Regions from separate parts of the Clostridium sp. LBM24168 genome, predicted to be linked through region 2. Evidence: riboswitches for the same ligand, from Rfam matches in the RefSeq annotation. Region 2 holds a riboswitch; each other region holds the start of a gene.
The links. Region 2 has a riboswitch for thiamine pyrophosphate ahead of thiT (energy-coupled thiamine transporter ThiT). Riboswitches for the same ligand answer to the same signal wherever they lie in the genome.

Region 1: linked by a shared signal. The riboswitch ahead of thiD (bifunctional hydroxymethylpyrimidine kinase/phosphomethylpyrimidine kinase) and the one ahead of thiT (energy-coupled thiamine transporter ThiT) in region 2 are both predicted to bind thiamine pyrophosphate.
Region 3: linked by a shared signal. The riboswitch ahead of thiC (phosphomethylpyrimidine synthase ThiC) and the one ahead of thiT (energy-coupled thiamine transporter ThiT) in region 2 are both predicted to bind thiamine pyrophosphate.
Region 4: linked by a shared signal. The riboswitch ahead of ACSVC9_RS08780 (hypothetical protein) and the one ahead of thiT (energy-coupled thiamine transporter ThiT) in region 2 are both predicted to bind thiamine pyrophosphate.

The regions. Positions count from the first base shown of each region.
Region 1 covers NZ_CP196861.1:365,114-373,528, reverse strand. Annotated here, with positions in the region: gene ACSVC9_RS01790 (GTP-binding protein) at 1-254, opposite strand, end outside; gene ACSVC9_RS01785 (ATP-binding cassette domain-containing protein) at 271-1,293, opposite strand; gene ACSVC9_RS01780 (DUF441 domain-containing protein) at 1,488-1,952, shown strand; TPP riboswitch at 2,003-2,103, shown strand; gene thiD (bifunctional hydroxymethylpyrimidine kinase/phosphomethylpyrimidine kinase) at 2,196-2,999, shown strand; gene thiM (hydroxyethylthiazole kinase) at 3,040-3,849, shown strand; gene thiE (thiamine phosphate synthase) at 3,840-4,457, shown strand; gene pepT (peptidase T) at 4,698-5,924, opposite strand; gene addA (helicase-exonuclease AddAB subunit AddA) at 5,942-8,415, opposite strand, start outside.
Region 2 covers NZ_CP196861.1:3,048,074-3,056,488, forward strand. Annotated here, with positions in the region: gene ACSVC9_RS15210 (3D domain-containing protein) at 1-236, shown strand, start outside; gene rnmV (ribonuclease M5) at 291-839, shown strand; gene rsmA (16S rRNA (adenine(1518)-N(6)/adenine(1519)-N(6))-dimethyltransferase RsmA) at 841-1,677, shown strand; gene ACSVC9_RS15225 (DUF7922 domain-containing protein) at 1,767-3,086, shown strand; gene ACSVC9_RS15230 (PsbP-related protein) at 3,077-3,661, shown strand; gene ACSVC9_RS15235 (Mrp/NBP35 family ATP-binding protein) at 3,779-4,630, shown strand; gene ACSVC9_RS15240 (ferredoxin) at 4,717-4,908, shown strand; gene thiT (energy-coupled thiamine transporter ThiT) at 4,961-5,605, opposite strand; TPP riboswitch at 5,688-5,785, opposite strand; gene ACSVC9_RS15250 (hypothetical protein) at 5,813-6,004, opposite strand; gene nrdD (anaerobic ribonucleoside-triphosphate reductase) at 6,283-8,388, shown strand; gene nrdG (anaerobic ribonucleoside-triphosphate reductase activating protein) at 8,406-8,415, shown strand, end outside.
Region 3 covers NZ_CP196861.1:1,822,907-1,831,321, reverse strand. Annotated here, with positions in the region: gene ACSVC9_RS09085 (DedA family protein) at 1-43, opposite strand, end outside; gene dut (dUTP diphosphatase) at 135-563, shown strand; gene ACSVC9_RS09075 (MBL fold metallo-hydrolase) at 607-1,365, opposite strand; gene ACSVC9_RS09070 (VOC family protein) at 1,495-1,863, shown strand; gene ACSVC9_RS09065 (hypothetical protein) at 1,961-2,146, opposite strand; gene ACSVC9_RS09060 (hypothetical protein) at 2,274-2,525, opposite strand; gene ACSVC9_RS09055 (hypothetical protein) at 2,950-3,219, shown strand; gene ACSVC9_RS09050 (VOC family protein) at 3,314-3,700, opposite strand; gene ACSVC9_RS09045 (alpha/beta fold hydrolase) at 4,199-5,008, shown strand; TPP riboswitch at 5,114-5,217, shown strand; gene thiC (phosphomethylpyrimidine synthase ThiC) at 5,302-6,615, shown strand; gene ACSVC9_RS09035 (single-stranded DNA-binding protein) at 6,678-7,013, shown strand; gene ACSVC9_RS09030 (hypothetical protein) at 7,224-7,562, shown strand; gene ACSVC9_RS09025 (flagellin) at 7,653-8,415, shown strand, end outside.
Region 4 covers NZ_CP196861.1:1,775,838-1,784,252, reverse strand. Annotated here, with positions in the region: gene ACSVC9_RS08800 (Acg family FMN-binding oxidoreductase) at 1-441, shown strand, start outside; gene ACSVC9_RS08795 (phosphatase PAP2 family protein) at 525-1,040, shown strand; gene ACSVC9_RS08790 (flavodoxin family protein) at 1,062-1,763, shown strand; gene ACSVC9_RS08785 (serine/threonine protein kinase) at 2,030-2,746, shown strand; gene ACSVC9_RS08780 (hypothetical protein) at 2,758-3,057, opposite strand; TPP riboswitch at 3,132-3,230, opposite strand; gene ACSVC9_RS08775 (flavodoxin family protein) at 3,334-3,837, shown strand; gene ACSVC9_RS08770 (hypothetical protein) at 3,834-4,472, shown strand; gene ACSVC9_RS08765 (cell wall-binding repeat-containing protein) at 4,607-7,972, shown strand; gene ACSVC9_RS08760 (hypothetical protein) at 8,050-8,271, shown strand; gene ACSVC9_RS08755 (M28 family peptidase) at 8,332-8,415, shown strand, end outside.

The DNA of each region.
Region 1 (8,415 bases), 490 kb from region 2:
AATTTTTTACTGAATCCCCATTTTACACAATCCTCTATATTACTTACATAAAAATGATCAGGGCATAATCCACCAGAAATTCCAACCTTAACATCAACTTCGGCTTTTCTGTATAAATCATCATCATACGTAGACAGACAATCAAATTTTACGACCCCTACCCTGGATCCCATGTCTTTTAAGTTGTTTATAGTTTTCAAAATAACTGACGTCTTCCCGGAAGAAGGCGGACCTGCGACTGTTATTAATCTCAATTAAATCATTCCTTTTCTAATCCTTATATTTAAAATATTTGCCTATATCAAAATCTATTATTTCTCCATCCCGCAATTTGTTTCTTATTTTCAGCAGCTTACTATCAATATATTCAAGAGGCTCTAAATTTTTTTTCTCATTTTTATCTATCTTTATAACCTTGTATATTCCTCCATTTTTTATCACAATTCTCGTATTACCCATAAGTGCCAAAATCGGATCGTGAGTTGACATAAAAATAATTTTATCCTTTTTGAGAAGTGTTTCAATAGCCTTTCTACGGTCTATTCCTGCATTTTCTATCTCATCAATCAATATTATAGGCGATCTGCTGAGCAATGCCGTGTCGGCAATCATAAGAGCCCTGGACTGTCCACCACTTAGCTGGGTTATTGGAGCATCTTTTGAAAATTTTTCTCCTGCAAGATCATTTGCACATTTTACTATCGACTTCACAATTTCACAGGGATTGCATATCATTCGGCTTTCTGCATGCATTTCAATAAATTCTTCTACGGTAACATCCATTATGAAATTCATATTTTGTGAAAGCTGCGCAACCATCTTATTGTCCAAAGAAAATCTGTCTTTCTCTTCAGGTACTTTGCCGTTTATAAGTATCTGCCTTCCTGTTGGAGTATCATTTTGTGCAAGACATTCTATATCCTCAAGAAGCCTGCTCTTTCCTGAACCAGTCCGTCCAACTATACAAACTACTTCCCCACATCTAAATGTCAATTCTGATCCTTCATCTTTTCCTGACTTGTCATGTCCTCCTATTACAGTTACCGATCTAATATTACAGCTGTTCATATCTTTTATTTTCCTCATCTTTTCAATAAAATCTTCAAAATAACTCAAAATTTGATTGCTGTTGTAACCCATACTTTCAAGGTACATTTCATCTAAACCAGATATAACTTTTCTGGCTGTCATTGAAGTATCGACATTATTAATTCCTATAGATATAAAAAAATTTTTCGTACTAGGATATTTTTCTAAGATATCTTCTATCTTCACATCAACTATATCTTCCATCAAATCTCCACCTTGAATTTAGTAGCTTATAAATAATTATAATATTAAATTGCAATAATTTAAAGTATATTAAGTAGTATTTATAAATAATTTGTGGTTTTTATTAATAAAAACGTAATTTAAACATAATATTAATGCAGTATACATAAAAATATATAGTATGAAATTAATTTTCAAATTTGGAGATGATAATAGTGGAATCAACAATAATTCTTGTTATAATACTGGCAGTTTCAGTTCTTGGAAAAGCCAATTCTGTGGCTATCGCAAGTTGTATACTCCTAATTTTAAAACTTCTTAATATAGATAAATATGTATTTCCGTCTCTACAAGAAAATGGTTTATCATGGGGATTGATAATATTACTAATATCCATTTTAATACCTATAGCAAATGGTAGTGTAAAATATATGGCCATAAAAAATGTGTTCACATCCTGGTTTGGAATATTTGCCCTCTTAATTTCACTTTTTACTACATACCTAAGTGGATTGGGAATGCAGTACTTGACCATACAGGGACATAGTGAAATTATGCCAGCTCTTATACTTGGTGCAGTCCTTGCTGCAGCATTTTTGGGTGGCGTTCCTGTAGGTCCCATGATAACTTCTGGAATGATAGCTCTGGGGCTAAAACTTTTTCATAAAATAGGTTCTTAAATATAAGTTGCAAATTTATCTATTTGTAGTAGAATTAATAGTGATAACGTAATATATTGTAGGGGTGCTTTTAAAAGCTGAGAAGATTTACATCTAACTCTTTGAACCTGATCCAGTTAAGGCTGGCGTAGGAAACATTTTGTATAATAATTTACATAATTTTAGGATTTCAAAAGGTGTATTGCTTCTTCAGCAGTACACCTTTCATTTTAAATTTACTATGGAAAGCAAGAGGTGACCGCAATGAAAAAAGTGCTGACTATTGCCGGTTCTGATAGTTCGGGTGGTGCCGGAATACAGGCTGATTTAAAAACAATGAGTGCAATCGGTGTATTTGGAATGAGCGCTATTACAGCTATAACAGCTCAAAATACAGTTGGAGTACAAAGTGTAATGGAAGCATCTCCTGAAATCGTTGAAGCTCAGATTAGATCAATATTTGATGATATAGAAGTTAATGCTGTAAAAATAGGCATGGTATCAAACAGCAAAACCATATCAGTAATATATAGACTATTAAAAGAATATAAAGTTAAAAACATAGTACTTGATCCCGTAATGATATCAAAGAGTGGCTACTTTCTATTAAAAAAAGAAGCACAGAATCAATTAAAATATCTAATAAGCATAGCAGATCTGGTAACTCCAAATATACCAGAGGCGGAAGTACTATCAGGAATAAAGATATCAAATGAAGATGATATGATAAAAGCAGCCTTCAAAATAAAACAACTTGGTTGTAGACATGTACTTGTAAAAGGAGGGCACAGACAAGAGGATGCAAATGATATCTTGTTGTACAATAACAAAATATCATGCATAAAATGCAACAGAATAGACACCAATAATACTCATGGAACTGGTTGTACTTTGTCTTCTGCCATAACCTCATATATAGCCAGGGGATTTGATTTAGAGCAGGCAGTTTTGAACTCCAAAAAGTATATAACAAAAGCTATAGAAAATTCCTTTCCCATAGGCCATGGTGTAGGTCCTCTAGGACATTTTGTAGAACTGTACAAAAAAGCAGGAATTTCCTATAAATAATACCTGGAATTCTCAATTCATAAGCTGGGAGGAAATTATAATGAATAATTCAAATTTGGAAAGAGTTTTAAATGTATTGCTTCAAGTAAGGCAAAAAGTTCCACTGGTTCAATGTATTACAAATCATGTTACAATTAACGACTGCGCAAATATACTTCTCTCTTATGGTGCTTCACCTGCCATGTGTGAAGCCTATGATGAAGTATTTGACTTTGTAAAAATATCACAGGCACTTTATATAAATCTAGGCACTTTGAATAAAGAACAAGAAACTTCAGTAATACTTGCAGTAGAATCTGCAAAAATAAATGATATTCCAGTAGTGCTCGATCCAGTAGCTTGCGCTGCTATTCCTAAAAGAATTCAGGTCATAAACAGAATTTTTGAGGTTGGCAAAATAGATATTATAAAAGGAAATATAGGAGAAATAAATTTTCTTGCAGGAAAATCCTCAAATGTAAAAGGCGTGGATTCTTTAGATGGTTCCGAAGGAGCAATGGAAAGTTGCATAAGACTTGCCAGAAAGTATAATTGCACTGTAGCCGCAACAGGTAAAGAAGATTTCATAACAAACGGCAAAGAAAGTGCCATAATACAAAATGGTACAAATATGCTCACCAAAATAACTGGTGCAGGATGTATGCTAGGTGCACTCTGCGGTGCAGCTGCTGGAGCTTGTAAAGATAATTTTATTGCTGCAACTGCAGCTATACTATCAATGAATATAGCTGCTGAGGAAGCCTTTAAATACGCAAAAGCTCCTGGAAGCTTCAGGGTAAAATTAATAGATTCAATATATGAATTGGACTGTGATAAACTAAGGAAAGGTGAAAAAATATTATGGGAATAAATTATAATTTATATCTGGTAACGGATAGGAGATTCATTGGATCAAAGCCCTTGAAAAAGGCCGTTGAAGAGGCAATACTAGGTGGAGTTACCTTAGTTCAAGTAAGAGAAAAAAATGCATCTTCAAGAGAATTTTATAGAATAGCACTTGAAGTCAAGGAAATTACACAGTATTATAAAATTCCAATCATAATAGATGACAGACTAGATATAGCTCAAGCTATTGATGCAGATGGAGTACATTTAGGTCAAACCGATATTCCCCTTGACATAGCCAGAAAAATACTAGGTATCAATAAGATAATAGGTATATCTGTCGGAAACATAGAAGAAGCTGTTGAAGCTGAAAATGGCGGTGCTGATTACCTTGGCATAGGTACTATATTTAATACCGGAACCAAAAAAGACATAGATATCCCTATAGGAATAGAAGGTCTCAATAAAATTTATAACAGTATAAACATACCTGCAGTTGCCATTGGAGGTATAGGACAGAACAACTTCAAAGAAGTATTTTCAACAGGTATAGATGGTATAGCCGTTGTATCTGCAATACTTGGAAGTAAGGACATAACTTCTGCAGCAAAGCAGTTAACAGCTATACACTAAATATACTCAGACAATTTTAACAAGCTCTGTTATTTTTTATTAGCAGAGTTTGATTTTTCTTCCTTGTTATTCTCATTGCCCTCAAAGCACTCTCTAAGACATTCCTCTATTACATCCATTGTTATTATAAAATTATTTTTCAATTCATGTTCACCCCTTTTTGTAATAAATATATAATATTAAGTCTAACTTTAATATTATATGTATCTCAGGCAAAATTATTACATGAATTGAAGTAAATTATAATCTTGGCACCAGTTTTATTATATTTACTATAACTTCAACAGCCTTTTCCATGGCAAATACAGGAATATATTCATATCTTCCATGAAAATTATGCCCTCCTGTAAATATATTAGGAGTTGGAAGCCCTACAAAAGAAAGCCTCGCTCCATCAGTTCCACCTCTTATAGGAGATATTTTGGGTTCTATATTTGCTTCACGCATAGCCTGAGCTGCAATATCCACTATATACTTAACAGGCTCTATTTTTTCTTTCATATTGCTATACTGATCTTTTATGTCAATTTCTATAATATTTCTACCATATTTATTGGAAATCACAGATGCACACTTCTCAATAAATTTTTTTCTTCTTTCAAAATTATTTCTGTCAAAGTCCCTTATTATATAAGATAAATCCGTTTCCTCCACTTCACCATTTATAGAAACAATATGGTAAAATCCATCATATCCTTCTGTAGTTGCAGGGGTCTCCTCCTTGGGAAACATCTCCATAAATTCGCTGGCAATAAGTATTGAATTTATCATTTTGTTCTTTGCAGATCCTGGATGCACATTCCTACCTTTAATCTTAACTTTGGCAGACGCTGCATTAAAATTTTCAAATTCCAGTTCTCCAAGTTCACCTCCATCTATTGTATATGCAAATTTGGCATTAAATTTTTCAACATCAAAATGATCTGGACCCTTTCCAACTTCCTCATCCGGTGTGAAAGCTATTTTAATATCTCCATGTTTCATTTCAGGATGATTTATAATATATTCCACTGCCGTCATTATTTCTGCCACACCAGCTTTATCATCTGCTCCAAGTAATGTATTGCCATCTGTAGTTATTAAGGTCTTGCCTTTATATTTTACGATCTCCGGAAAATCTTCAATTTTCAATACTATATTACCATTATCATCTAGGATTATATCCTTTCCATCGTAATCCTCAATTATTTTTGGTTTTACATTATTTCCTGAGATTTCAGGACTTGTATCCATATGGGAAATAAATCCTACAGTCGGTGCCTTCCCATCTACATTACCTCTCAGTGTACCCATTACATACCCATTTCCATCTAAAGATACATTCTCGACTCCCATGCCTCTTAACTCTTCTGAAAGCTGTTTGCCAAGTTTTAGCTGTTTTTCAGTAGTCGGAACACTGTCAGATTCCTCACTTGATCTAGTATCAAATTTAACATATCTTAAAAATTTATCAGCTACTTTTTCCATTTTAATCCCTCCCATAATTAAATCTCAAGCTGCATATTTTTATGAAATAAATATAAATACCTTTCTTTAACTTTTATGTCCGTCATTTTTTCAAGTGCCTTTGAATAATAGTCAATTTGTATTTTATACCTATCCCTAATAATTTCAGGATTTTCTACATAATCAGTTTTATAATCCACAAGTACAATCCCGTCTTCCTCTTTAAAATAGCAGTCAATTATTCCCTGTATAATTACTTTTTCCTTCTTACCTATGTATTCAGGTAAATCCTCATATATATCTCCACTGTCTGTCTGCATATAAAATGGAATTTCTCTATATAAATTTTCAGCTTTCCTCATTCTAATACCAAGATTAGAATTAAAAAATCTAAATATTTTATATGCAGAAATTACCTTACTCTCCTCTTCAGTAATAAATTTTCTGGCTACAAGATTCTGTATTTGCTGCTTTACAGCACTTTCTGAATCAATCTTATGTATGTCTATATGCTGCATGACGAGATGAACAAGTGTTCCTCTCTCAGCGGGAGATATTCTGCTTTCTCCATCAATAAAATGTGGTCTTTTGAGATTTATGCCTTCCATGAATTCCCCGCTATCTTCTCTGTCAATAATTTCAAACTTCCTTTTCAATTCCGATACTGAAAATTTTGCAGGAATTTTAGAAGCTTCATAATATTTATATTTCCAGTTGAGCCTCTCAATTATTTTTTCATAGTATTCGCTCCTATCCTCATCTGCAGCCCTCTCTTTAATATGATTTATCATATCGTATTCAGAATCATCCTCTGACTCTTTAAAAAAGTCCTCTTTTTTCCACAAATCAATACTCCACTTTGAACAATCATTTAATATAAAATCAGCATCAGCTTCGTAAGAAGCTGCTTTCCTGATGGTCTCACCATCCCTGTGTCTGACAAGAGCATCTCCTATCCAGTCAAGATAATTATGTGCATTAGAAAGTGCATATTCAGGGATCTTATGTTCATCAACAATTGACTCCTCACACCATTTTCTACAAGTTTTTTCAAGATTGTTCACCATACCTGTTATAATAAGCTTTTCCTTCGCCCTCGTAAAAGCTACATAGAGTATCCTCATTTCCTCTGAAAGAGTTTCAATTTTAATTCTGCTCTTCAACATCTGCTTTATGACAGTAGGGTATCGTATTCTTCTTTCAGGATCTACATAATCAGGTCCGAGTCCCAATTGTTCATTGAAAAGCACTGGTTTATTCATATCCATCATATTGAAATTCTTGCCCGCCCCTGCCAGAATAACTACAGGAAATTCAAGTCCCTTGCTCTTGTGTATACTCATTATCCTGACTACATTCTCATTTTCACCCAATATCCTGGCACTACCCATATCTCCGCTGCCACTTCTAAGCTTACTTATAAAATTTATAAAATTAAAAAGTCCTTTATAACTACTTTTTTCATATTGCTCTGCTTTCTGAAACAACATTCTTAAATTCGCCTGTCTCTGGGTACCTCCTGGCATGGCACCTACAAATCCATAATATCCTGTATCCGTATATAGATACCATAGAAATTCATCTATTGGCATATGTATAACTTTTTTTCTCCAATTATTTAATCTCATCATAAAATTATTCACTTTATTTTTAAGATTATCTTCTATATTATCTATAGAACACTCCTCTGAAGAGCCGGACATACAGCTCTTAAGCGCCTCATAAAATGGAATATTTTTATTTACAATTCTTATATCTATAAGTTCTTCCGGTGAAAATGATTCTATAGGTGAACGAAGTACAGATATCAAAGGTATATCCTGGATAGGATTATCTATTATTTGAAGAAGACTCATAATTGTCCTTATTTCAATGGTTTCAAAATAGCCTGTTGATGTATCAGCAAAGACGGGTATTCCTAAATTATTCAATTCTTCTACCATTATAGGTGACCAATTCTTTGTAGCACGCATTAAAATGACTATATCTTTATACTTTATTGGTCTATAACTTTTTATGTCCCCGTCATATACTTTTCTATTTTCCCCATCTCCTGTATTTACCAGTGACTTTATCCTATCTGCTACCAACCTTGCTTCAATTTGAATATCATCCAGATTCTCTTCGTTGTCTTTTTCTGTCATTTTGTCTATTAAATGAAGTTCTATACTTTCATTTTCAAATATACCTTTTTCCTCTGAAGCTTCTGGATATGTTGCTCCACTTTTGAGCTCCTCTTCTTCATCATATTCAAGCTCGCCTACTTCTTTACACATTATCTGCTTGAATATAAAATTTACTCCATCTATTATTTGAGATCTGCTTCTAAAATTTTTAAATAATTTTATTTTTCTATCTTTTTCTCCGTCATTATCAGAATAACTATTATATTTTTCCATAAACAAATCCGGCCTTGCCTGTCTAAATCTGTATATGCTTTGTTTTACATCTCCAACCATAAACAGATTTGGAAGCTCACCTTTTCTACTTATCATATTTATTATAACTTCCT
Region 2 (8,415 bases):
TTGGCATAACAGCTACAGGCACTATGGCAAGAAGAACTAGTTATAGTAGTTCAGTAGCAGTTGATCCTAGAGTAATACCATTAGGTACAAAACTTTATATAGATGGATATGGATATGCTATAGCAGAGGATACCGGTGGTGCCATTAAGGGAAATAGGATAGATTTGTTCTTTAATTCTAACTCGGAGGCAAATAACTGGGGAGTAAAATGGGTTAATGTGTATGTCGCTGAGTAGGAGCTTTTTGCTCCTATTTTTTTCATTCTAATTTTTATGGAGGATTTTTTTGATATGATTAAGGAAGTTATAGTAGTTGAGGGTAGAGATGATATAACTGCTGTAAAGAAGGCAGTTGATGCTGAATTGATAGCAGTAGGTGGTTTTGGAATAAATAAAGGAATTATTGATAAAATAAAAGAGGCACAAAAGAGACAAGGTGTAATAATATTGACAGATCCTGATTTTGCCGGGGAAAAAATTAGAAAAATCATTTCAAAAAGGGTAAAGAATATAAAACATGCCTATATATCACAAAAAGATGGTACTAAAGATGGAGACATAGGTGTGGAGAATGCTTCACCCGAGATTATAAGAAGGGCACTTAAGAATGCTAAATATGAAGAAAAAGAACAAAGAAATGAATTTAATATAGATGATATGATTTTTTTTGGACTTACAGGGGGTAGAAGATCAAAAGAAAAGAGGAATATACTTGGTAAGGAACTTGGCATAGGATATGCCAATACTTCACAGTTCTTAAAGAGATTAAATAATTATGGAATTACAAAGGATGAATTTAGAGAGGCTATAAATAGGATGAACAAACGTAGGGAGATATGATATGGAGAATTTTTCTGCAAAAGACATTGTTAATAAATATGGATTTAGATTTTCAAAGAACTTAGGACAAAATTTCTTAATAGATGATTCAGTGTTGGATGATATATTGAATAGTTCGGAAGTATCAAGTAGAGATCTGATTATAGAGATAGGACCTGGAGTAGGTACACTTACAAGGAGACTATTAAAAATAGCAGATAAAGTATGTGCTATAGAACTGGATTCAAAGTTAATTCCAATTTTAAAAGAAGAACTAAAGGATTTTCCCAATTTTGAATTAATACATGGAGATGCCCTAAAAATAGACTACTCCAAATTAATAGAAAATCATAGTAACGTAAAATTCGTAGCTAATTTACCTTATTATATTACTACACCTATTATATCAAAAATTTTAAATAATAATATTGAGTTTGATTCTCTGACAGTGATGATTCAAAAAGAAGTTGGAGAAAGGATAGCAGCAAAACCAAACTGTAAGGAATATGGAGCCATATCTGTTTTGGTACAGTATTATTGTGATGTACATATTATTAGGAAAGTGAGCCCTGCTTCTTTTATTCCAAGGCCAAAGGTTGATTCTGTTGTAATAAAATTAAAGAAGCTCCATGAATCAAAAATAAAAGTAAAAGACAGGACTTTATTTTTTAAAGTAGTAAGATTATCTTTTAATATGAGGAGAAAAACTCTATGGAATGCTTTAAAGCCGATGAAAATTTCAAAGGTAGATATGGAATCTGTATTTAAGATTTCAGGTATTGATCAAAAGCGCAGAGGAGAGACACTTTCACTTGAAGAATTTGGGAAATTATCTGATTGTATATATGAATTATCGTAATTAATTATACTAAATAAAAAGTAATTGTTCACTTTTTGAAAGTTACCTCATATATTATAATGAATAAAATATATGGAGGTATGGAAAAATTGGCACAAAAAAAGAGTTATAGTAGATACTTTATAATATTGCAGGAAGACGAAAAGGGATACTCTTTAGCTTCTGATAAAATAGCCTCGGGATATGCCAAATTGGAAACTAAAAATGATAAATGTAAGATATCCTATTATGTACAGAATTTAAAAAAGGATAAAACCCCTTACTACATGATACTTATATGTAATAAAAAAGATACAAAAAAAATGATCAATATCGGTGAAATGAACATAGACGATTATGGCAGAGCGGATATAAGTTATGAATATCCAGTAAATAATATATCTAATAGTGATATATCTATAGATAAAGTATCTGGAGCGGCAGTTGCCAGAATCTTGGATAATAATATAATATCTGTCATGAGTGGTTTTGCAAGTATGGAAGTTCCTGAATGGAAATCTTTTGATATCATAAAGGATAAAGCTAAGATTAACAGTAAACCAAAATCTAAACAGAATCAATCCATTACAGATAAAAAAGATGATAAGAAGGGAAAAGAATCTGAAAACAAGAGCATATTTGATAAGTACGAAGAGAATATAGAAGCTAAAAAGAGCAAGGATAAAGAACCTAAAAGTAATACTGAACCGGACAATACAAAAGATGCTGAAAAGAAAAATGAATTAAATAAAGAAAAAAAGGCTCAGGACACTAATAAAGATAATAATAGTAATGGTCTAAAACAAAAGTCAGAACAGCTGACAAATAAGATATCTGATCTTGTAGAAAATAAAGACAAAGAAGAATTAAAAAGAATTAGGAATGAACACAGCAATAAAGATATAGATGTTAATGAGGCTAAAGAATTTGAGGATGAAGATGAAATATATGTAGATAATTCATCTATGGAATTTCAGAAAAATTATAGAGTACATGGAAAAGAAGCTAAAGACAATTTTTTTGAGGATCTGATAGAAGGATTTAAAGAAACCTCGAATATAAGTAAGGAGTTAAAAAGATGCAAATGGTATAAGGTACCTGCAAGGTCTATACAAGATATGCAGGATGTGACTAATTATAATAAGTATACATTTGTTTATTATCCTATGACAGCCTATTATAATTATATAGAAAATTATTATCATTTCTTGATTGGATATAAGTATGATAAAAATAAAAATGTAAAATATATAATTTATGGAATACCGGGTACAAAAAATAAGGAAGAGCAACCTTATGGGGGTAGATCTGGCTTTGTAACATGGATTCCTCAAAAAGGTAAAAATAAGTTGGGATACTGGCTTATGTTTTATGACTTTAGAACAGGAACTGTTGATATCCCAGTAAAAGATGACAGTATATGCAGATAGTAACAATAAATAGAAAAAAATTAGGAATTACAATTATTTTAATAGGAATTATGATTTTAATTCTGGGGTTTGCAAAGGGTTTTGAGAGCAGATTGAAGTTTACATCCTTAATTCAAAATGATGTGAATTCTCTATCTGAATATACAGAATTAAATGGTAGGATAAAATATAAGCTCCCATCTGAATGGCAGGTTAGAAAACAGAATATGTTTGGAGATGAGATATTATGCCATACTGACTTTGAAAGTAAGGATGATAAAATAAGAGGATTTTTCCAAGTATGGAAGTTAAATGGAGATTTAAAGACATTTTTAAAAAACAGTAAAATAATATCTGATAAACAAAATCTATATAAATATTACTCCTTAAAAAATATAGATTTAGATAAAAGAAAAGGGTATCTACTTAAATATGATATTACAAAATCAGTTGGGGGCAGTTATATAGGAGAAGAATATTTTATAAAAAACGGTGATGAGTTTTATAGGTTTTCTTTCTTTGTGAAAGAAGAAGATTTTAAGGAAAATATGTCTGATATTTTTAAAACTGTGGTGAAGACTTTAAAATACAATTAAACTGCCTTCCTTTCAAGTTTATTTATTGAAAGGGAACTTTTTTTATTTTAGAATATGCTATAATGTTTATTAGGATTTTTAAGGTATAATATATTCATGAAGGGAAGTAGTAGGAAAATGAGTAATTGTGATGATTGTCCAGGCAATTCAAATTGCAATGTAGATAATAAAAATAAATGTTCGAAGATGGTCCCAAAGTTTGGTCATATCAAGCATATAATAGGAATTATGAGTGGAAAAGGAGGAGTCGGAAAATCAACTGTTACAGGATCACTTGCGATAAAGTTGAGATACAAGGGATATAAGGTAGGCGTTCTGGATGGGGATATAACAGGACCATCCATGCCGCGATTTTTTGGAATAAATGAGGAAAGGGCAAAGATAATTACTACAAATAATAGCCAGGATGTAAAGTTTTCTACTGTGAATACACATTTGGGAATTGAGGTCATATCATTAAATCTCTTAACTGAAAAAGAAGAACAGCCGGTTATATGGAGGGGACCTGTAATTACAGGTGTATTAACGCAGATGTATTCTGACACAGAATGGGGCGATCTAGATTATCTTCTTATAGATATGCCGCCGGGAACAGGAGATGTAGCACTTACTATAATGCAGGATATACCTTTGGATGGAATTGTAATTGTATCAACTCCACAGGATATGGTGTCAATGATAGTTAAAAAGGTTGTTATAATGGCTGAAAAGATGAATATAAATATAATTGGAGCGGTGGAAAATATGTCATATGTAAAATGCAGAAACTGTAATGAAAAAATAAGACTATTTAGTGAAAAATCTGCTAGTGAACAGGCTGCATATTTGGGATTACCACTTCTTGATGAAATACCCATGGATTTAGAACTTGTAAGTAAAATGGAAGAAGGAAAAGTTGAACAGTACATATCTAAATCTCCAGATTATAATAATTTAGTTGATAATTTTATGACCAGATTGAAAATATAGAATTAAATTTTGTGAATATATGTATATTCTTAATAAAATTAACAAACAATTATATTGTTAATTTTATTAAGAAAGCGGTGAATGTTATGAAGGCAGTAGTGGATAAAGATCTCTGTATAGGTTGTGGTATGTGCCCTAGTGCATGCCCAGAGGTCTTCACAATGGAAGACGATGGAAAAGCTGGAACTTTGGTAAGTGAAGTGCCCGGTACTTCAGAGGATTCAGCAGAGGATGCAAGAGATGGATGTCCTGTAAGTGCAATATCCATAGAAGAATAATTTTATAGAGTAGTTTTAAAAGCTGTGCAAAATTTGCACAGCTTTTAAAATTCTATTTATTAATAGAATTATGAAAAGTTTTCTTCTTTAAAATAGATTCCAGCTGTCTAAAGGGAAGTGCAGCTATTATGACTATACATATAATTCCTTCTATTAGCATAAAGCTTCCGTTTAATGATATTGAATATATTACAGGAGACATTCCTTTTGGAGCAAAGCTTCCAAAAAATAAAACTCCGGATATAAAATGACATATGAACCGCATAAATATCGCGGCTGCTGTACCTAGCAGTTTGTGATTACTAAAATAACCGGCTATGCCAAGTGCCATAAAAGGAAGTGGATAATCAAATAAAACTTGTACGGGCTGAAGTATGTAAGGATCAAGAATTAAAGTTATAATTCCATATAGGAACCCCGTTAAAAAGCCTACTTCAGGTCCATATAGAAATGCCATAAGCAATATAGGCACCATGCTACCAAGGGTTATACTTCCTCCCTGGGGGAAATGATATATTCTAAATATTTTAAGTATAGTAGCGAGAGCCAAAGCAATACCTATCTGGGTTATAAGTTGGGTTGAAAAACATATCTTTTTCACTTTAGCAATAAATATAATAATGGCAATTAGAGCTATAAGTGCAAATAGAGAACTTGGATGTGAACTTATTTCTGTAAGATTTTTTAATAGAAACATAATAAAAGATACCTCCTTAAACATATGCTTTGAGGTACCTAAAAAGTAAAATCCAACTTTTATAAAATATAATAAGAATATATTAAATATAAATTAGCTTCCCTACGCTGGTATTATCCAGATCAGGTAAAGGGTTAATAAAATATTTCTCAGCTTTAAAAAGCACCCCTAGCATTAATATAATTATAGTATATAAATACATATAATTCAACAAATAGGAGGTGTTGATATATTTATAAAACTTTTTCCTGTCATTTTCATTTGAGATGGTTCTATATCTATTTTATCGCCTATTTTGCAGTTGTAAGGTAATTGTGATATCGCAATACTTAGTGTTGTTCCATCTATTAAAGCTATAACAGCTTCTGTAGAGGTTGCTTCTATTATTTTACCTTTCATTGTTTCTCTCCTCATAATAAAAGATATTTTTAATTAATTGATTAATGTAGTATAATAATTTAGCATGTTTAAAAATCTTTGGATATAATTATTTTGTGAAATATATAGTTAATTATTCTAAAAAGTATAATTTCGTAATTAAAATAAGATATTTGAAGGCAGGTTTAACTTAGATTTGTTAATTGATGTATGTGGCATTTTATATAAATTGATATTCCAGTAATTGAATAGTATAATTACATTGTTACACAATATATAGTATTTAGGAGGAGCATTGTATGCTACATGTTGTAAAAAGAGATGGAAGAAAAGTAGAATTTAATTCTATTAAAATAACTAATGCCATAAAGGGATCTTCTGATGAAATAGGTTATGATCTAAAAGAAAGTGAATTCATTGATCTAACTCAGAAGGTTATAAGGCACATAGAAAATTTAAATTTACAAGAAATAAATGTAGAGGATATACAAAATATAGTTGAAGAAGTCCTTATGAGAAGAGGATATACTGAAATAGGGTTTGCATATTCCAATTATAGAAGGGATAGAAACAATATAAGGGAAATAAAGTCAGAACTTATGAAAGCTATTGATAAAATAGGAATAGAAACAGATAGAGACAATGCAAATGTTGGAAATAATTATAGTTCTAAACTTCTAAGAATAGCAAGCGAATCAAATAAATGGCACAATTTGGCTAAAATGCCGAAATATTTAGCAAAAGCACATGAAAATGGAGATATATATTATCATGATCTTGATTCTTATAATTTAAGTGTTAATTGTCTGCATATACCTACTAAAGAGATACTTTTGAAAGGATTTAATACTGGTTATGGATATATTAGATATCCTAAGAGGATAGAATCGGCGGCTGAACTTTCATGTATATTACTTCAATCATCACAAAATGATATGTTTGGGGGACAATCTCATCCGGATTTTGATAATGATATGTCCATTTTTATTGAGCCCACTAGACAGGAAATAATAAAAGATTTAAGAGAGCTGGAAGTGGGAGAAGATAAAATAGGTGAAATATCCGAAAAAAAGCTTAGAAGAAGCATAGAGCAAGCTATGCAGGGTATAATTTATAACTTAAATACCATGCACTCCAGGGCAGGATCTCAGGTTCCATTTAGTTCTATTAATTTAGGTATACCTAGGACTAAAGATTCAGCACTTATATGTGAAGTATTTTTGACTGAATATGAAAAAGGACTTGGACAAGGTGAACAGCCTATATTTCCAAACATAATATTTAGAGTAAAGGATGGTGTCAACAAAAAAGAGGGAGATCCATATTACTATCTGTTTAGAATTGCCTGTAGAGTAGCAGCAAAGAGAATGAATCCTACTTTTATGAATATGGATGCTAATTTCAATAAGTTTTATTATGACCAAGGTATAATTCCATCAACTATGGGATGTAGAACATATGTATGTTCTAATGTAAATGGTGAGGCTGGTCCAAAAGGAAGGGGAAATATAGCTCCGACAACTATTAATCTTCCGAGAATAGCAATTATATCTAAGGGAAATTTAGATAAATTTTTCAAACTTTTAAATGATAGGTTGAATTTATCAAAAGAATCTTTAATTCATAGATATAATACATTAAAGAAATTAAAAGTGAAAGATCTGCCTTTTGTTGCAGGACAGAAACTTATGAAAGGAGCTGAAGATTTAGGAGAAGAGGATTCTATAGAACCAATATTAAAACAGGGAACATGGGCAATAGGATTTATTGGACTTGCTGAGGCACTTAAAGCACTCACGGGAAAGCATCATGGAGAAAGTGAAAAAGCAAGAAAACTTGGACTGAAAATTGTAAATTATATTAGGGATTATACTGATAAACTAACAGGAGAGACCCATCTCAACTGGAGTTGTTATGCTACTCCTGCAGAAGGTCTGAGTGGCAAATTCATAGCTAAAGATAAAAAAGTATTTGGGGAAATTAAAGGGGTTACAGATAAAGATTATTATACCAATTCTTATCACGTACCTGTAAATTTTCCTATATCCATAAAAAATAAAATTGATATTGAAGCACCTTATCATAAATTATGCAACGGAGGACATATAAGTTATATAGAACTTGATGACTATCCATCGGAGGATGTAGTTTATGATATAATAAATTATGCTTATACTAGAACCAACATAAGCTATATAGGTATAAATTTTCACATAAGATACTGCAAGGACTGTGGAACTTATGTACATGATGAAAATATTTGTCCTAAGTGTGGAAATAGTAATTTTCAGGGTATATCGAGAGTTACAGGTTATCTTTCATTAGATGAGAGGTTTGGAGAAGGAAAAGTGGCGGAGAGAAAAGATAGAATATCACAGTCTACAGGGAAAAGAATTTATTTTTAAAAGTAGGAGAAAATATTATGAAAGATA
Region 3 (8,415 bases), 1.2 Mb from region 2:
TTATATAGCCATATTGATTGAATAAATGTGCTATTGAATCCAATACAAATTCACCCCGATTTCTTTTACAATTAGTTTAGCATAGTATGTTTTCTGTGTAAATAAATGTTGTAACGAAAGGAGATGCAGTTGTTATGAAATTACTGATACAAAGAATAAATGAAAAAGCCATAATGCCATTCTATGCACATAAAGGAGATGCAGGTCTCGATCTTTTTTCTGTGGAGAGGGTATTGATAAAACCAATGGAAAGAAAGCTTGTATCTACAGGTATAAGAATACAGCTGCCTGAAAATACTGAAGCACAGGTAAGACCAAGGAGTGGACTTGCATTAAAAAATGGAATAACCCTTTTAAATTCTCCTGGAACAATAGATGAAGGGTATAGAGGAGAAATAAGAGTTATCATGATAAATCTTGGGGATAAACCTTTCTTGGTTGAGGAAAATATGAAAATTGCCCAGATGGTGATAAAACCTGTAGAGAGGGTACAGGTGGAAGAGGTCAGCGAATTGACTGATACGGAAAGAGGAGAGGGTGGTTTTGGTTCCACCGGATTCTGATATGGAGAGGGACTGTTCTATACAGTCCCTTTTTAGCTGATATCTAAGATAAATCCTTTATTTCAAGACAGAATACTTCACCTGGACTGTGAAGCTCCATTACTTTTGTACTGTAGTTTTTCATGGCCTCCCTGAATTTTGTGGAAATTGACACACGGCTCCAGAAATGCATTGGGAAAAATATCCGTGGCTCTATTTCCTTTATAAAATATTCACCACCGGATAGATAATATTCATCCAGTCTTGGGTCTACAGGGAAAAAGGCTATGTCAATTTTTTGACCTTTTAATTTGTCTATTTCATCTTTAAAATTTATTTCTGCAGATTTCCTGTCTTCAGCTGGATCTTCCTTCCAGTGCCACCAGTTTAAATCGCCGGAGTGAAAAAGGGTAATTCCTTCAAGTTTTATCAGAAATGAAATCCCTATATCTGTTGAACCGAAGGCCTTTATATAAACACCCTCCTCTTTTAAGGTGATATCTTCATATGTTGATAATTTATAATAATTTTCTTTTGAATCCACTACCGGTACATCACTGCTCAATATATACTTGATTTTTTTATTCGATTTGTTCCATTTGAATATTACCGGATTGAAATGATCAGGGTGACTGTGGGACACAAATACAATTGTATTTTTTTTATCTTTAATAAAATCTTCGGAAATAAGTCCATTTTCTATGGATTTTTCCTTTCCGGTAAAGCTGTCTTTGTAGTAGTCAAATACCAGGAAATGCTCTTCAGTTTCAACTGCAAATCCGCTGTGGTACAGGTAATGGATTTTTATGTTATGATTGCTCAATGTAAACACCTCATTTTATTATTTACTATATAATATCATAAATACAGTATATATTCACAAATATATGTATATAGGTTATAATGGGGGTAATTTGTAAAATGCGAGTTGAATAAATGGGAGGGATATGTTTTGAAATTCAAATTTGATCACAACAATATAAATGTACTGGATATTCAAAAATCAAAAAGATTTTATGAGGAGGCACTTGGATTCAGGGAAATCGATAGAAAGATTCCCGACGACAACAGTTTTATACTTGTCTATATGGGAGACGGGAACAGTAAATACAAAATAGAGCTTACCTGGCTTAGAGATAGAAAAGAACCTTATAATCTTGGAGACAACGAAATACATATGGCGGTGAGGACGGACGATTATGATGCTGCCTACGAGCACCACAAGAAGATGGGATGTATATGCTATGAAAACAAGAAAATGGGATTATATTTTATAGCTGATCCAGATGGTTACTGGACGGAAATACTGCCTCGGAAATAAAGTCCATTACTTATTAACATAGGGTCATAAGTATGCCTTAATTCAGACTTAGTAAAGATGCCGACTTAAAATAGATAACTTCACTAAGCTGGTGTCTTTATGCTTTCATATCCGCTCTTGCGGCAGTGTAGGCTTCATGATAAATTGCTGTTGTTTCATCATAAAACTGATCTTCTGCTCTTGTATGTCCTTCTGCCCATCCAGTATTAGAGCTATAAGATAAAACTTCGTCACCATTTTGATCATAAATAAACATAGATGATCCAGTTGCACCAACGCACATTTGCCCTGTAAAAGGTAATCCAGTAATCCTAAAAAAGTATGGTAAGCCATTTGTATATTTTGCGTTCATTATTGTAGGTGTCATTAATGAGATAAGCTTTGAACGATCAGGAGATACATGTTGTTTTTTATAGGAATTGATATAGGGATATATAATCATTTCCTATGTATACACCTTTCGCCGCGCCTTCCTGTGCCATTTCCTGAATTTTTTTTACAACACTATCTGACAAGGAAGTTGTATTTTCCTTTTTAGAAGTAGCCGAAGTGCTTTCAGTAGAAGTACCTTTATCTGTTTTTGATGCTTCCACTTTTGTTTTGGAAATAGTATGAGAATTCATATGTAAGAAGCCTCCCATACCAACAGAATGTATAATCATAACGTTCCCTCCTTATATATTTTATCGCCCATTTTGAGAGAAACTAAAGATATAGGAAATTATTTAGGAATTAAATCAGAATGTAATATAATAAATTACTATAATATTTGCCTTCAAAGGAAAATATGGTAAAATTAAAGTATAAAGATGAATTTTATAAATAGTAGAGGTATTAATGTTATATTTAAATTATTTAAGTGGAATAATATCTTTATTGATAACCATATTTTTCATTGCACTGGGTGAAGCTAATAGCAGCACACCAGTAAAAATATCTGTTATTTTGCTTATAATTTCTATACCATACACAGAAATTCATCTAAGGAAAGTGTTTAATAAAGATGGAGTAAAAAAACTATAATTGGCACATTATCAATTATATTATACTGTCGTAATTTTAAAAATTTTTTTGGAGAAATACATTATGAAAATAAAAAAGAAACTGCCGATTAAAATAGCAGTTATAATTGTTTCAGCTGTTACTGTGTTATTTGCACTATTATCCATTAAAGACAGCAGCAATTATGTATTCCGCCTTTTGGCTCAAGGGAGTCTATGTTTAACAATGTTTTTAAGTGGCGTTAATTATTTTGGGTATCAAAAGCAAAAAGCATTAGGAATTTTCCTGTGGATTGTTTCTGCATTTATGCTGTTTGTAATTGTTGATACGATAATTAGATCAGTTAATGTTTAAAATAGGTTATGTTTTAATATAATGTTGAAATATAGCCTAAAAAATTATAGTTGGGATTGCCTGCCTATAATACTCAATATAAGAAGATTGCGTACTATATAATTTCTGCAAAAATTTCATGTATATTTCCATCTGGGTCAGCAAATAGTGCTGTTCTTTGATTCCAAGGCATATTTTGTGGTTCATGAACAGAAATTGCTCCTTTGGAGATTAACTTCTTAAATGATTCATCAACATCATTAGGATTTTCACATGGAAAAGCAAGTTCAAAGCCTTGTCCAGAGGACTCTTTCCTATATTCGCTACTATACACATACATAACATCTCTCATACAAATAGCAAATCTTACTCCATCGTTTTCAAATTCAACATAATTACCAAGGTCATTCTCAATTCTAAACTCAAGAACTTGATTGTAGAAGTTTTTCATTTTATCTATATCATTTGTCCAAATTGTAATAAGATTAATTTGTGCTTTCATTGTATATTTCCTCCCTTTCTTAATTTAACTTATAGTTCACTCTAATATAATATTGTTCATTAGAGTATAATTTTGCATAATGCTTATTATAACATAATTTACAAGATATCATAGTGAGGAAAGGCATGAACAGACCAAAGAAACACTGAAAACTCACAATAAGAGACTGACTAGGGGCTATTTTTTAATTGTTTTTGTTATATTTTTTATGTATTAGCCAAATTATTATTTTTATATAAAAAAAAGCCAACCCGAAGGTTGGCAAAGAAAGGGAATGTAAAAACATCATTAATTAGTATATCCAAAATGTAGAATTTTATTTAAGATATAAGTAGTAATATATAACTTAGTATTTTTATAAATATCTGCGAATATCTCTTAATCTCAGTATATTCTGTACGGAAATATTACCTCTAAAATAAAGTCGACATATATTCACAAGATTATATCTATTGGAATAATATGTATGGGTGAATATTAGATATCGGAGGAATTTTGGTGGGTTATTATGTTGAGGTAGAGCCCTGGGTGAAGGTTTATGTTGAGGATCTCAATCCTCATGGAAGAAAAACCATAGTGTTTTTACATGGCTGGCCTGGAAATCATAATTTATTTGAATATCAATTTAATATACTTCCTAAAGAGGGATATAGATGTATAGGCATAGATCAAAGAGGATTTGGCAAATCTGATAAACCATTTACAGGGTATGATTATAATACGCTAGCAAATGATGTTAGGCAGGTGGTGGAGACACTACAATTGAAGGATTTTATGCTGGCGGGCCATTCCACAGGAGGAGCCATTGCTGCCAGATATATGTCAAGGTATAAGGGATATGGTGTATCAAAACTTATGTTTTTTGCGGCAGCAGCCCCAAGTCTTATCAAGCGTCCGAATTTTCCATACGGGCTTGATAAAAAAATTGTAACTGACATTATTGATCAAACATATGAGGATAGACCTAAAATGCTAAGTGATTTTGGTGATATATTCTTTTTTAAGCATATAACCAGATCCTTTGCTGATTGGTTCCTGGATTTGGGATTACAGGCAGCAAGCTGGGCAACTATTGCAGTAGCAGATACATGGCTGCGGGAGCAGCTGTTTGATGATTTGCTTTCAATAAATGTTCCAACATTGATCCTTCATGGAATTCACGACAGGATTGTGCCTTTTGAACTGGGGGAAATACAGAATGAATGTATTGAGAATTCAACCTTAATACCGTTTCAATACAGCGGGCATGGCTTGTTTTACGATGAGAAAGATAGATTTAACGAGGAATTAGTGAAATTTATTGGATAATAGAGCTCAAGAATTAATTTCAGGATATAAAATTGTCGATTGTCAAGGGAATCAAGTTGTGTTAAACTAAAACTAAGTAGTTAAATAAAATTAAATAGACAAATAGATTTTTACTGGGTGTGCCGAAGTGCTGAGAGAGATTTTCGAATCTCAAACCTTAGAACCTGATGTAGTTAATTCTACCGTAGGGAAAGTATGTATATTGCGAGTTAGACGGAGTATATTTCAGCTTTCTTTAGGGGAAGGCTGATTTTTTTATGAGAAATTTATAGATATAAAAGGAGGAAGGTATTATGAACTATTCTACTCAGATGGATGCTGCTAAAAAAGGTATAATTACAAGAGAAATGAGGGTAGTAGCTGAAAAGGAAAATATAGATATAGAAAAATTGAAAGAACTGATCGCAGAAGGACAGGCTGTAATTCCTGCCAATAAGAATCATGCTTCACTTGATCCGGAGGCTGTGGGAAGTGGACTTAAGACAAAGATAAATGTAAATCTGGGAATATCAAGGGATTGTCCTGATGTAGACATTGAACTTGAAAAGGTTAAGAAGGCAATTGAAATGAAAGCCGAGGCCATAATGGATTTGAGCTCTTTTGGAAAAACCGAGGAATTCAGAAAGAAACTTATAGATATGAGCAGTGCCATGATTGGAACCGTTCCAATATATGATGCAGTTGGATTTTATGACAAGGAGTTAAAGGACATAACCGAGGAGGAATTCATAAAAGTCATCGAAAAGCAAGCAAAGGACGGAGTTGACTTTATGACGATTCATGCAGGCATAAACAGGGAAACTGCTGAGGTGTTCAAGAGAAACAGGAGAATCATGAACATAGTTTCAAGGGGCGGATCACTTATGTATGCCTGGATGGTGCTTAACAACAAGGAAAATCCATTTTATGAGCATTTTGATAAGATACTTGACATATGTGAAAAATACGATGTAACCTTGAGCCTTGGAGATGCCTGCAGGCCCGGGTGTGTCTCCGATGCGACAGATGCTGTTCAAATAAAGGAACTCATAACACTTGGAGAACTTACCAAAGCTGCATGGGAGAGAAATGTACAGGTTATGATAGAGGGACCGGGACATATGGCATTGAATGAGATAAAAGCAAATATGATTCTTGAAAAAAAATTGTGCCACAATGCTCCATTTTATGTCTTAGGGCCTCTGGTTACAGATATTGCACCTGGCTACGATCATATAACAAGTGCCATAGGAGGGGCTATTGCAGCTGCCTCCGGTGCGGATTTCCTGTGTTATGTTACTCCTGCAGAGCATCTTAGACTTCCTACACTGGATGACATGAAGGAGGGAATTATAGCTTCAAAAATAGCTGCACATGCAGCAGATATAGCAAAAGGTGTAAAAGGAGCAATTGACTGGGACAACAAAATGGCAGAGGCAAGGCAAAAACTTGACTGGAAAAGAACTTTCGAGCTTTCAATAGATCCGGAAAAAGCTATAAGATATAGAAGGGAATCAACTCCGGAATGTGATGATACATGTACAATGTGTGGTAAAATGTGTGCGGTTAGAAATATGAACAGGGTAATGAGTGGAAAAGATGTAAATATACTTAGAAAAGATGATTAATTGTGATTAAAAACTCCCGACATGGATATAATTATTAAAAAAATAGTTGGGAGGTAATCTACTTGAATAATGTTACTCTTATAGGAAGGCTTACTAAAGATGCTGAGCTTTTCAAAATAGAAAACAGCAAAAGGAGTATTTTAAAATTCATATTGGCAGTAGATAAAAACTTCATAGGCAAAAAAGGAGAAGAAAAACAGGCTGATTTTATTTCAGTATCCTATTTTAGCGGAGGAGCTGAAAAGCTTCAGCAGTATCTGAAGAAGGGAAGACTTCTTGGAGTAAGCGGAAAAATAACTACAAGGAGCTGTATAAAGGGAGATACCAAAAGGTATTATACAAATGTGGAAGCTGATACAATTCAATTTCTTGAATATAAGAAGGAAACTCTTGCCTAGGGCTTATACAAACTGGCTAAAATTTCATAATTTATTGATATCAGGGGAAATGAACTTTATGTACATTTCCCCTATATATATGACAATTATATGCAATTGACATATATATAGGATTGTTGGTAATATTAATTTATAAAAACAATCTTTGGATTTATTTCAGAGTTTTCATATAGGTGGCATATTAATTGAATTGTAAGGACGGTGACAAATTTGGATAATGAAGATAAAGTATTGATAAGTAGACAGTGTATAGACAGGATAGTATCGGGATTGAAGACAATTAAGATAAGTGAGAATAATAAAATGATTAAAAAACAGATTTCGGACATGCTAAATATGTTGGAGTCACAACTTAATTATGAAAATCTGTCTCTTGAGGATAAGATATTGAAAAAAATGAAAGAGACAAAGAGCTCCGACCCGGATATGAATGCAAATCTATATATATTGTATCAAAACCTTGTAAATGGACGTATCAGTGAAGAACAGGCCCTGGATAGATATAATCTGTATGTAAAGATAGAGCCTTATGAAAAAACTATAGAATAGACACTAAAGTAGTGTTGTGGTATTTCCGATAATGACTATATACAGATATACGGAATTCTGGTTTTAACAAACAGGAGAGGTGAGTTTTTTATGAGGATAAGCTATAATATGCCTGCCCTTATCATGCATCGGCTTCAAAACAAGGCACTTGGCAGACAAAGTGCAAATCTGCTCAAAATAAGCAGTGGGTATAAGATTAACAGTGCCAAGGATAATCCAAGTGTACTTGTCAGAAGTGAAAATATAAGGATGCAGGTTGGAGGACTTGAGGCCGCAGCTAAAAATGCCCAGGATGGCATAAGTATGCTCCAGACGGCAGAAGGAGGCCTTCAGGAGATTACAAGCATGATTCAGAGAATAAGGGAACTTACAGTACAGGCAGGCAATGGAGATACTACAGAGGGTGACAGGAAGATAATAAAAAATGAAATAGACCAGCTTCTGGATGGAATAGATAACATGGCAGATAGTTCGGAATTCAATGGACTGAAGCTGCTGTCCGAGGAAAAAACTCTGGAAATGCCAGTAGGTGCCAACCCGGGGGAAACTGTTAAAATACCACAGGTGAATCTAAGCAAAGATGCTGACATCAATGGTGCTGGCAGCAGAATTGCTGAAATTTATTCAATCAAGGATAATACTGATATAGTAGAAAATGCTGATATTGATACGGCACTTGGTGCAATTGATAATTCCCTGAATGAAGTAATTTCAATAAGAAGTAAATATGGGGCACTTGAGAATAGATTTGAAAGCACCTATGACTGTATACAGGATATAAGCCAGAGGATGGTGGGTGCCGACAGTGATTTAAGAGATGCGGATGTAGCGGAAGAAATGATGAATTATACCA
Region 4 (8,415 bases), 1.3 Mb from region 2:
AGATATGGATTTTCTGTTGAAGGGCAGGGCACATCAGGAATTATGAAGCACCTTATTCAAGGGGTAGTCACTCTTTTCCCATGGATGAATACTGGAAAAGCTGCATCGGATAATTTTATTAAGTCTACTCAGGTATCTGTGGATAATACTCCAGCTTACGCAATGATTATTACAAAGGATAATAGTCGTTCTAGCCAGATAAAAAGTGGCATGCTTTACAGTAGATTAATACTTAAAGCCCACAGCATGGGACTTGTCATGCAGCCTCTCAGTCAGGTTCTGGAGGAATATCCTGAAATGAAAGAGCTATATAAAAGCGTTCATCAAAACTATGCTCCAGATGGATATACCATACAGATGCTTGTACGTTTGGGTAAAGCATCAAAGGAAGTTCCACAAAGCATGAGGAAAGATGTGATGGATTTTGTCATAATGAAATAAATTTTACATTGTTTTAACGCATCTTGAATTCTAAAATGATACAATAGCTTAAGGAAGACTTCATAGTTTTGGAGGGTAGAATAATGATAGTGCTGATGCGGGAATTTGATACATGCATAATGCTTTTTATCAATAAATACTTAAAAAACAAATATATGGATATATTCATGTGCATGATGACAAAGCTGGGGAATATGGGAGCTATTTGGATTGCAATATCTACTTATTTATTGACACATAAACAATATAGGTATGAAGGAAAAGCTGTATTAATCACTTTGATAATAAGTACAATTGTTGGAGAAGGAGTGCTGAAAAATTTGATAAAACGTTCCAGACCTTTTAATATGGCAAAGAATATCAAGGTGATAATTGCAAAACCTATATCCTATTCTTTCCCTTCCGGTCATACTTTATCATCTTTTGCTGTTGCAAGTGTTCTTTCTGAATATTTTGTAGAATATGAAATAATTTTCATGGGTCTGGCATTTTTAATATCCATTTCAAGAGTATATTTATGTGTTCATTATCCTACTGATATTATAGGCGGAATTGTGATAGGAATGGTGTTGTCTAGAGTGATTTTTATATTCTTGTAATACTTAAGTAAGGAGAATTTTATGAAAATTGTGGCAGTATATGGTACGGAACACAAGGGAAGTACCTATAATATTTCGCGGTTATTTTTGGAAGAACTAAAATCGGAAACGAGTGAAATTATAGAGTTTTTTCTTCCAAAAGATATGTCCAATTTCTGTTGTGGATGTAGTTTATGTTTTACTATAAGTGAAAAATCATGTCCTCATTATAATCAGGTTAATTTGATAAGGGAAGCAATTGAAAAATCTGATCTAATCATATTTGCAAGCCCCGTATATGTTTTCCATGCAAGTGGACAAATGAAAGCACTACTTGATCATTTTGGTTTTCAATGGATGGTACACCGTCCTAATAAGACTATGTTTTCCAAAATGGCTCTAGTTATTTCAACAGCTGCCGGAAGAGGTATGAAATCGGCCAATAGAGATATTGTGGATAGTCTAACTTTTTGGGGAGTGGGCAGGATATTTGCCTACGGCAAAGCAGTTGCAGCTGTTAATTGGCAGGGCGTAAGTGAAAAGAGAAAAGACAGGATTAAAAAAGATGTGGTAAAGCTGTCTGCTAAAATTTTACGTAAATGTCATAATATAAAACCGAGCATGAAAATAAAAATCCTCTTTTATACAATGCGTTTTATGCAGAAAAGATTTACTATCAATCCTGTTGATAAAGAGTACTGGCGAAATCAGGGATGGCTGGGAAATAAACGGCCATGGAAATAAGAGGAAAAATTGATGCAGTATTGTTATTATGGTATTATTAATTTATATTATAACAAATACATGTGTTAAGGTTTGGAGGATGATATTATGGGCTTTTTTTCAAGATCATCGGATAGACGGCGCTATGGAGATTATAAGAGAGGCAGCAGTTATTACAAACGAGAGGGATTTTTAAGACGGCTTTTAAGGGGCTTCGGCTCATTTTCTAGATCCTATTCCGATGACTCTACAAAAAGACGTAAAAGGTACTACAAAAGTTCACGGTCATGATTTCGTTTTTTAAGAAAAAGATATGCCCACCAGGTTCTTTTTATGGTGGGTATGTAGTTGTAAAATTTTTAGGAGAAGGACGATTTGGGATATGTTATCTGGTCGAGTTGGATGGAAGGCAGTATGTACTTAAAGAAATCAAACCTAAAATGGTGAAAAGGCAAGGAAACAAGATCCTGCTTGAAAATAAGATACTTGCTTCGATAAATCATCCTTCAATTCCAAGAATATTTGATATGGTAAAAAATAATACGACTTATGCCTATATTATGGAATTCAAGAAGGGGAAAACCTTGGAGGATATGCTGTTCAATGATATGTATAAATTTAATCGGAGAGAAATTTATAAAATAGGAATTAAAACAATAAATATAATGCAGTATCTTCACGAGAGAAATATTGTGCACAGGGATATAAGAATACCCAATATAATTATAGATGGAGATAGGGTCAATCTTGTAGATTTTGGACTTGCAAGACAGGTTGATAATGTAAAATATAAATTTTATGATGATTTTTTATATTTCGGGCACTTACTTCTTTATTTACATTATTCTTCTTTTGTAAAAAAGTCGAGAATAAAAAAGCCCTGGTATGAAGAACTGGAATTATCATGTCATGAGATAAATTTCATAAAAAAATTATTTGACTTGAGTGGGGGATACAAAAATATTTATGATATAAAGAAGGAGTTCTTGAAATTGTATCAATGAACTATAAGCAATTATTTATTATAAATTTGTATATAGGTGTTATCATTTAATATTATCAGTACATCTTGTAATCCTCCACAGACATCTTTAGTACAACTTTTTATGGAGGATAATTCTATTTCAAATTTATTATCTTTTTGTACAGAATTTATTACAATGCTTTTAATATTTTTATGAAATACAGGTCTGTCATAGGATAATAACCTGCTTGATTTTCCTTCTATACTTATGCTTATATTCTTGTCTTTAAAATATTGAAGGTATTGTTCCAGTCTTTTAATTATATCTTCATTTTCTAAAAAAGTTGTCATCTACTTTTCTCCTCTTTTGTGTATAATCAAATAAAAAAAGTACTTATATGGAAGAATAAGCACTTTAAATCAATTAAGATAATTTGCTTGCTCCCTACGCCAGTATTAACTTAACAGGTTCCAAGAGTCAGGTTTTAACCTTCTCAACCAAAATGGTTCCTCCGCAAACATGTACATATTAATTTTATAACCATTATATCATACTTTGAATATTGACTTAAAGTATTTATTTCACTATATTTTAGTATATATTTATATTACGATTGGAGCAGTAAAATGAAATTATTGATACATGATTTGGAAATTAATGAATTTGAAAAAGCATTTTTCAATTTATCAGATGAAGTAAAAGTTGTTTCAAAGGATAGTATGATACATCACTGCATAGGATGTTTTGGATGCTGGGTAAAAACACCAGCCAGGTGTGTGATACGTGACAAGTATAGTGATATGGGAGAATATCTGTCAAAATGTAGAAATTTTATCATTATAAGCAGGTGCTGCTATGGTGGATATAGTCCATTTGTTAAAAATATATTGGATCGGAGTATTTCATATCTGCACCCTTATTTTGTAATGAAAAATGGGGAAATGCATCATAGAAGGCGCTATGACAACCGCATGGATATGAAGGTATGGTTTTATGGTGAAGATATAACTGAAAAAGAAAAATGTACCGCACAAAAGCTGGTGAGGGCAAACTCCATTAATCTGGCTTGCAGTGCAAATGAAGTTACATTTATTCATGACATTAATGAAATGAAAGGACAGATATTATGAAAATAGCTCTTATTAATGGAAGTCCCAAAATTGAAAATAGTGCTTCTGGTTGTATATTACAGGATTTGAAGCCGTTTTTAGATTGCAGTAACAGTATAATTTCTGAATATCACTTTAACAAAGGACAATTAAGTGTAAAAGAAATGAAAAAATTAGCTGACTGTAATATTCTTGTATTTGCTTTTCCTCTGTATGTAGATGGAATTCCATCTCATTTGTTAAGCTGTCTTGTTCAGCTGGAAATGTTATTTGCATCTATAGGGGAAAAAGAAATTACAGTTTATTGTCTGGTGAATTGTGGATTTTACGAAGGCCATCAGAATAAGCTGGCAATTGAAATAATGGAGAATTGGTGCATGAAAGCAGGACTTAAATGGGGACAGGGAATTGGAATTGGTGCAGGAGGAATGCTTATATCGTTAAAAAATGTACAAATTGGTCATGGACCTAAAAAGAACCTGGAGAAAGCATTTAAACAGCTTGCAGATAATATATTGAAGTGTACTTCAGAGGAAAATATATTTATTACAGCAAATTTTCCGAGGTTTTTATATAAACTTGCTGCAGAAATGGGATGGAGAAGGTTAATTAGGGGAAATGGGTTAAAAACAAGAGATTTGTTTCTGAAAAAATAAAGACTAAATGGAGTGAAAAAAGACTAAATGGAGTAGTCAGTATAATTAAATATCTGTATAATGATAATGAATATCATTTGATATGGCTTTGCTGACAAATTATATTCAAATCAAGTATTAAAGGGGGAATCTATTTGAAGTTAAAAAAAATGTTAGGATTAATAGTGGGTGCGGTAATGTTATTTTCGACAACTGTTTTTGCAGAATCTTCATATTCTTTAAACCAAAAAAGAATTTTTGGAAAAGATAGATATGAAACTTCATCACTTATAAGCAAAAATGGTTGGGAAAGTGCTTCCAGTGTAGTAATATGCAATGGAGAAAATTTTCCAGATGCACTTTGCGCCTCATCTCTTGCAAAGAAGTATAATGCACCAATTCTACTTACAAGTAAATCAGGTTTAAGTGAAAGTACAAAGGAAGAATTATCAAGGTTAAATCCTGATAAAGTGGTAATTATAGGTGGAAATGGAGTTATATCTGACAAGATAATATCTGAAATAAAAACTGCAGTACCTAAGGCTAGTGATGTAACAAGACTAGGAGGAACTACAAGATACGATACTTCAAAAATAATTGCGGATAAAGTTGGAAAAAGTTCTTCGGTAGTGTTGGTTTCGGGAAAAGCTTCATCAGATGCACTTTCTATAAGTTATATAGCTGCTAACAAGGGCATGCCTATTCTATTAGCAGATAGAAGGGAAGATGTATTAGAGTATTCAAAAAATAACAGTGTAGAAAAAGCCTACATAATAGGGGGAGAGTCCCTAGTATCAAAAGATATAGAGGGCATATTTAAAAATACCGAAAGAATATATGGAAAGGACAGATATGAAAGCAACCAAAAAATACTTGACAAATTTAAAAATGATATAAATTTTGGTAGTGTATATCTTGCCTCTGCCCAGTATAATGGAGTGGATCAATTTGCAGATGCATTATCTGTTTCAGCTCTGGCATCTAAAGATTGTAACCCTATAATATTAGTAAATGGTACTATAAATAAAGATACAGTTAATATAATAAAATCCAAAGTTGATAAAAACAGCAAAGTAATAGCAATAGGAGGAACTCAACTTGTATCTGAAAATATAGTGACTGCTTTAGTTAATATAAACTCTTCTATTGAGAATGATAATCAAGGGAATTCAGGAAGTTCTAGTGACGGTGGAGGTGGAGGCTCTTCTGGTAGTAATTCATTTGCAGGAGGAAATGGTACTGTATCTTCTCCATATAAAATTGCCACTGCAGCTCAGCTCAGTAAGGTGCGAAGTTATTTAAACAAAAACTTTATTCTCACAGCAGATATTGATTTATCCAGCTATGCAAATTGGGAACCTATTGGTGCTTTTAAGCCTCTATCCGATAAACCGGAGGATGCAGAAACACCAGATCCTAAGGTGGCATTTAGAGGCAGCTTTAATGGTAATGGACATACGATTTCCAATTTAAAGATTGACCGTAAAGATATGGCAATAGGTTTATTTGGCTGCATCACTCAAAATGAAAATAAATCCAATGTCATTCATGACTTGACTGTGAAAAATGTAAATGTAACTGGATACAGTGATTTAGTTGGAGGGGTAATAGGACATCAGGCAGCGGGATCTCCAATAGAAAAAATTGAACTCATTGGTGACAACAAAATCACTGGAAATGACAAAAGTGCCAACGTAGGTGGAATTGTTGGTGGTACAATGAATTCTAATATCACCGATTGTAAAGCACAGGCAGATATAATTATTAATGGTGATGGAAATAATTTAGTAGGAATATTAGCTGGAGGTCTTGGAAATTGTTCTTTAAGCGGTTGTAGTGCTAAAGGCAGTATTACTGTTAATGGAAAGGAAGCTTATTCTATAGGTGGATTAGCAGGATGCGTTCACGAAGGGGCATATGTAAAGAACTGCAGTTCAGATGTTACTATTTCTGCAGCTGAAAAGAATTTTATGATTGGTGGCCTGATAGGACATGCAGGAACCTTTGATGAAAATAATCCTACTGTAATTTCAAACTGCACTGTAAAAGCAGATATAACTGCACCGGAAAGTGCTTCACGCATAGGTGGTGTGGTAGGCAGCGGTTTTTATATAGAAGGCCTTGATTACTATCCTACTCCTTCTGTGTATACAGTTGAAAGTTGCAGTGTTGAAGGCAGTATTACCGGAGGTAGGGAAGTTGGTACTGTTGCAGGTTATGCCTATAATTCTACCGTGAAAAATTGTACAAGTACCATGACTATTGATGGCAATGCAGGCGGAATGCAGATTGGAAAGGCCGATACCGAAGCTTCACTATTTGCAGGGGGCAGCGGCACAGAAGCTGATCCGTATCAGATTGCTACTGCTAGTCAGTTGAATAGAGTGAGAAGATATTTAAATAAGAGTTATGTATTAACGGAAGATATAGATTTGGCAGGTTATGCAAATTGGGAACCTATTGGCATCTTCAAAGCTGTATCTGACAAACCGGAGGATGAAGAAAATCCTGTTTTAAACCTTGCTTTTTCAGGTACTTTTGATGGTGGCGGACATAAAATTTCAAATATCAATATCTCAAGAAGTGATGATTCAGGCGTAGGCTTATTTGGCTGTGTTGCAGGAGATAATGCATCAATTAATAATCTTGTAGTTGAAAATACTACAGTTTCCGGCAACAAATTGGTTGGAGGAGTTATAGGATACGCTTCATTTAAAAATGCTGCAGAATCAATTTCACTTGTTGGAGAAAACAATATTACAGGAAGTTTTTTGGTAGGCGGTATTGTAGGAGGCGGATTCTGTGATATTAAAAATTCTAATGCAAATGCAGATATCACTTTGATTGGAGATAATGTACAGGGTGCAGGAGTGCTTGCTGGCGGTATGGAAGCATGCTCTTTGATTAATTGCAGTGCAACTGGCACTGTAACTGCAGTGGGAAACGGAAGCTTTAGTATTGGCGGTTTGTCCGGTGCGGCACAGGAAAGTCCATCTGTGGAAGATTGTAGTGCAGATGTAACAATAACCGTTGGAGAAAACAGCAGTATGACTGGTGGACTTGTAGGAAATGCAGGTACTTATGACATAGAAAATCCAACGTTTATTAAGAATTGTTCTGCCAATGCTTCTATCAAAGCAGCAGACAGTGCTGAAAGAATAGGTGGTATAGTAGGAGGAGGTTTCTATCTTGATGCATATAAAGAGTACAGACCAGTTCCTACCGTTTACAAGGTAGTAGATTGTAAGACTTTCGGCAGTATTGAAGGCGGTAAGATTGTAGGTACTATTGCAGGTCATGCCTATAATTCTACGGTAGAAAACTGCACAAGTACTATGACTGTTAACGGAAATGCCAATGTACCACAGATTGGAAAATCAGAAACAGAAGATATTGAATTATTTGCAGGTGGAAGTGATACAGAAGCTGATCCATATCAGATTGCTACTGCTGATCAGTTGAATAATGTAAGAAAATATTTAGATAAACATTTCAAACTGATAGCAGATATTCTAATTTAAATACAAACAGCAAAGGTTCTGTAGGAGTAGGAATTATAGGAACTACTACAAGTTCTGCCCTGGTAAAAGATCTTAAAATGAAAAATGTAACAGCTGAAGGTACGATAATCTCCAAAGGAAGCAATGCTATGGGCCTTGGTGGAGTAGGAGGCTGCCTTGTTGGTTCAGGCCTGTACATGAATAAGTACGATATGGAAAGTAGATTTATAATTTCTGGTTGTGAAGTTAATGCAATGTATATAGAGAATGCCTCCTTGTGCAGGCATTCTCTATATGTGTATTTTTATGGTATAATCTAAGCAAATGGGTTAAGTACAAGAAATTTTTCCTGAAGAAATAAAATATCTAAGGAGCAAGCTATGAAAAATAAATATAGAGTTTTAATACTTATGTTTTTAATAATAAGTTGTTGTTCTTTTTTAGGTTGTAGTAAGTTATCTTTT